DNA from 2 places in the Blautia sp. AM28-27 genome. Region 1 is predicted to be linked to the other one. Evidence: riboswitches for the same ligand, from Rfam matches in the RefSeq annotation. Region 1 holds a riboswitch; the other holds the start of a gene.

The links. A riboswitch is a leader RNA that binds a small molecule or an ion and turns the genes downstream of it on or off. The one in region 1 is predicted to bind lysine.
Region 2: another riboswitch for lysine. It lies ahead of dapA (4-hydroxy-tetrahydrodipicolinate synthase); the one in region 1 lies ahead of DW743_RS08795 (alanine/glycine:cation symporter family protein).

The regions. Positions count from the first base shown of each region.
Region 1 is NZ_QUJK01000004.1:209,085-211,485, reverse strand. It holds gene DW743_RS08800 (peptide deformylase) at 39-449, shown strand; gene DW743_RS17945 (hypothetical protein) at 493-639, shown strand; lysine riboswitch at 744-918, shown strand; gene DW743_RS08795 (alanine/glycine:cation symporter family protein) at 1,104-2,401, shown strand, end outside.
Region 2 is NZ_QUJK01000006.1:79,587-81,987, reverse strand. It holds gene DW743_RS10330 (single-stranded DNA-binding protein) at 1-602, shown strand, start outside; lysine riboswitch at 658-832, shown strand; gene dapA (4-hydroxy-tetrahydrodipicolinate synthase) at 984-1,874, shown strand; gene dapB (4-hydroxy-tetrahydrodipicolinate reductase) at 1,910-2,401, shown strand, end outside.

The DNA.
Region 1 (2,401 bases):
ATTTCGGCCTTTAAGGCCGAAAGAGAAAGGAAACACAAATGGTAAAACCAATTATGAGAGACGTTCTCTTCCTCGGACAGAAATCCATCCCGGCGACAGAGGAAGATCTGCAGGTGGGAAGAGATCTGCAGGACACACTGGCAGCAAACCGCGAGGCATGCGTCGGCATGGCGGCAAATATGATCGGCGTGAAAAAACGCATCATCATCGTAAACGCCGGATTCCGCGACATCATCATGTTCAACCCGGTGATCGTCCGCAAAAGCGGCCCCTACGAAACAGAAGAAGGTTGCCTCTCCCTGCCAGGCGTGCGGAAAACAAAGCGGTACCAGAACATCGAAATCGAATACTACGACTGGGACTGGAAAAAACAACGCCAAAAATTCATCGGCTGGCCAGCCCAGATCTGCCAGCATGAGATGGATCATCTGGAAGGGATACTTATTTAGATCCTACAGCAGACAGGAGGACGGTATGACAGACAGAGAATGAATGGTAAAAGGAATCATTTACAACCCGAATGTGGAAGATCTGGCCAAAGAGCCAGAAGTCACCATCGTTCCAGGCGTCACAATCGGCGAACACGACCGCGAGTATTTTTACCGGGACGAAAAAATCGACTGGGAGAATCTCAAATAAATCGGGACAAATTTCGAAAATATAAAATTTTTGTAAAATAATGTCGAAAAAACGATTGACAAGTGGCGAAAAGAAACATATGATAATACCTGTCAATATACATATTCGGCAATAGAGGCGCGAAGGCTAAGAGTACCTGTCCTGAGACAACGGGGTCTGGGACGGGCAGGGAAAGGAGCATTCGCCGAAACGGGGCAGTTCCCGAAAAACTGTTTGCGTTGGGGTACAGTCGAACAGGCTGTGCACTCTCACCGTACTGGTGGAGGAGCTATTGCTTCATGAACGTAGATTTAATGGAGCAGTGGTGAAGACCGCTGTTCTTTTTATTGTACTGCAGTTGGAACCGTGACAAAAGGTTCCGGGGGTGGAAATCTGTTTGGTTGGAGAACGAAAGACGAAACGGGTGTTACAGGATACGTCTGAAGAAAACTGTTGCCGGAAAAGAAAAAAGGGAGGATTTTGACATGATAGCATTTCTTAACTGGCTGGACGGTGTCCTTTGGGGCGTGCCGCTGATCGCGCTGATGATTCTGACCGGTCTGTACTTTACCGTTCGTTCTGGATTTTTCCAGTTCCGTCACTTTGGCTGGATTATGAAGAGAACCGGCGGAAAACTGTTCCAGAAAGAAGACAAAGCAAGTGAAGGAAAGGGTATGCTTTCCTCGTTTGAGGCGATTTCGACCGCTATCGGCGGTACCGTAGGATTCGGTAATATCGCCGGTGTTGCAACTGCAGTTGCAGCAGGTGGCCCGGGAGCCATTATGTGGATGTGGCTTTCGTCTCTGCTTGGTATGATATTAAAACAGGTTGAGGTTACCCTCGGCTGCTACTACCGTCACACCAACGAAAAAGGTGAGTACTACGGCGGTCCGACTTACTACATGGAGTGTGGACTTGGCGAGGAGCGCCACTGGGGCAAGCTGTGGCTGATCCCAGCGCTCATCTTCGGCATCGGTATTTTCTCCACCTTCTTCGTAACCTCTTCCAACCTGACCGCATCTCAGGTCGTAGCCGGTGCGTTCGGTATTGAGAATATCAATCTTGGAAGCTTCAAAGTAGAAGGCGTTATCGTGATGGGCGTTCTGCTCTGCATTCTGACCTATGTCGTTACAAGCGGCGGTACGAAGAAAATCGCAAGTCTGTTCAGCAAGCTCGTTCCATTTATGAGCGTTCTTTATATCTTGATGGGAATTGGCATGATCATCATCAACATCAACCGCGTTCCTGGCGTATTTGCAGCCATCGTAACAAACGCATTTACCGGAACAGCAGCGATCGGCGGTTTTGCCGGCTGCGCAGTCAGCGAGATTATCCGTGTGGGTATGGCGCGTTCCGTATACTCCAATGAGGCTGGATGGGGTACTTCTCCAATGATCCATGCTTCCGCAAAAACACCGCATCCGGTAGAGCAGGGTCTGTGGGGATCTTTCGAGGTATTCTTTGATACCATGGTTATCTGTACGATCACCGCACTTTCCGTTATCTTAAGCGGAAACTGGACCGACGGAACGAACGGCGGAACACTTGCTTTAAGTGCATTTGCAAGCGGATTCGGCAAATTTGGAAGCATCCTTCTGGCAGTCATCATGGTCATTTTCACTGTAACGACTTCCGGCGGATGGTTCACCTACTATCTGGCAATTCTGGAGCATCTGTATAAAAAAGAAGGCAAGATGAAAGATATCGTCATGAAAATCTTCTACGCAGTCCGCGCTCTGCCGGGCGTACTGTGGACGATCTATCTGGTAAAGACCAACAACCA
Region 2 (2,401 bases), on a different contig from region 1:
AGGTGGTTATCATGGGAGAGATTGTCTCCCCGTTTACATTCAGCCATCAGGTATTCGGAGAGGGCTTTTACCTCGTCGATGTGATGGTCAAGCGGTTGAGTGAATCGCAGGACATCATTCCGGTGATGGTCTCCGAGCGGCTGGTGGACGTATCACAGGATTACCAGGGTGAGTGGATCTGCATCAGCGGTCAGTTTCGGTCCTACAACCGCCACGAGGAGAAGAAGAACCGTCTGGTACTCTCCGTATTTGCGCGGGAATTAAGCTTCGTGGAGGAAGAGGACGATTCCGTCAAATCCAACCAGATTTACCTCGATGGATACATATGTAAACCGCCGGTCTACCGGAAAACACCTCTGGGAAGAGAGATCGCCGACCTTCTGATCGCGGTCAACCGTCCGTATGGAAAATCAGATTATATCCCGTGCATCTGCTGGGGACGGAATGCGCGGTATGCCTCTGCGTTTGCCGTGGGCGGCCACGTTCTCATCTGGGGACGGATCCAGAGCCGGGAATATATGAAGCGGCTGAGCGAGACGGAAATGGAAAAGCGGACCGCGTATGAGGTTTCGGTGAGCAAGCTGGAATATAGTGAGAGTTAAAGCGCGATCCGCTGTTGACAAGAAAATTTAATGATGCTATAGTAAAAGCAGAACTGAAGTGGATAGAGGTCGCATTACTTCAAGAGTACCTTTTCGGATGCCTCAGCAGCAAAAGAAGAAGAGGAAAAGGGAAGAATGCCGAAGGACATCCGGCGCTGAACCGGTATGCTCCTGGGCGCAGGTTGAAAAAATCTGCGACTGTCATCGAGAGATGGAGAGCTATCTGATCATAGATACTGCGTATGTGTGAATTTGGAGGCGATCTTATCTGGGATGAGGCGCCTCTTTTTTAAACGGAAAGTGAAATTTTCCGTGGGAGATAAGCTCCGGCGACTGATTTCTTATGGTTTTATCTGACACAACATACAGGAGGAAAAGAGAATGTCTATTTTTAAAGGTGCAGCTGTTGCAATTATCACACCGATGACCGAAACACAGGAAGTGAATTACGAAAAACTCGGAGAACTGATTGAGGAGCAGATCGCCGGCGGAACCGACGCCATCGTTATCTGCGGAACCACCGGTGAGGCTTCGACCCTGTCCCATGAGGAGCATCTGGATGCCATCAAATATACCGTGGAAAAAGTAAATCACAGAATCCCGGTAATTGCAGGAACCGGCTCCAACAGCACGGAGACAGCAATTTATCTGTCTCAGGAAGCAGAAAAATACGGCGTGGACGGACTTCTTCTCGTTTCTCCGTATTACAATAAAGCAACACAGAAGGGCCTGATTGCACACTTTACCGCAATCGCAGACAGCGTCAAAGTGCCGGTCATCCTTTACAACATTCAGGGCAGAACCGGCGTAAACATTGCACCGGAAACGATCGTCTATCTGTTCAACAACGTTGAGAATATCGTTGCAGTCAAAGAGGCTTCCGGAAACATTTCCCAGGTCGCAAAAATTATGCAGCTGACCGATGGAAAGATCGATCTGTACTCCGGAAACGACGATCAGGTTGTGCCGATCCTTTCCCTTGGCGGAAGCGGTGTAATCTCCGTTCTTTCCAACGTAGCACCGCGTGAGACCCACGACATGGTACAGAAATTCCTCGACGGCGATGTGGCCGGATCCAGAGAAATCCAGCTGAGAGCACTGCCGCTCATCGATGCGCTGTTCTGCGAAGTAAACCCGATTCCGGTAAAAGCAGCGCTGAACCTGATGGGCAAAGAGGTTGGCCCGCTTCGTCTGCCGCTGACCGAGATGGAGCCGCAGAACCAGGAGCGCCTGGCAAAGGCTATGAAAGATTTTGGAATCAAACTGGCTTAAGTTAAGAATACACGAAGTAAAGAAGGAAAAAGACAATGGTTAAAATTATTATGCATGGCTGCAACGGCCATATGGGACAGGTCATCACCGGCCTGGTAAAAGAAGATGCAAATGCAGAAATCATAGCCGGAATCGATATGAACGACAACGGCCAGAACGATTATCCGGTATTCAAAAGCCTGGCAGAATGCGATGTTCCGGCAGACGTAGTCGTTGACTTTTCTTCCTACAAGGCAGCCGACGCACTGCTCGATGCCTGCAAGGAGAAAAAACTTCCACTCGTCCTCTGCACCACAGGCCTCACCGAGGATCAGCTCAAAAAAGTGCAGGAGACCAGCAAAGAAATCCCGGTTCTCCGCTCTGCAAATATGTCCCTTGGTGTGAATACGCTGATGAAACTGGTACAGGCAGCTGCAAAAGTGCTTGCCGAAGCAGGCTTTGATATGGAAATCGTGGAGAAACACCACAAACTGAAATGCGATGCCCCGAGCGGAACCGCCATCGCCCTGGCTGACAGCCTGAATGAG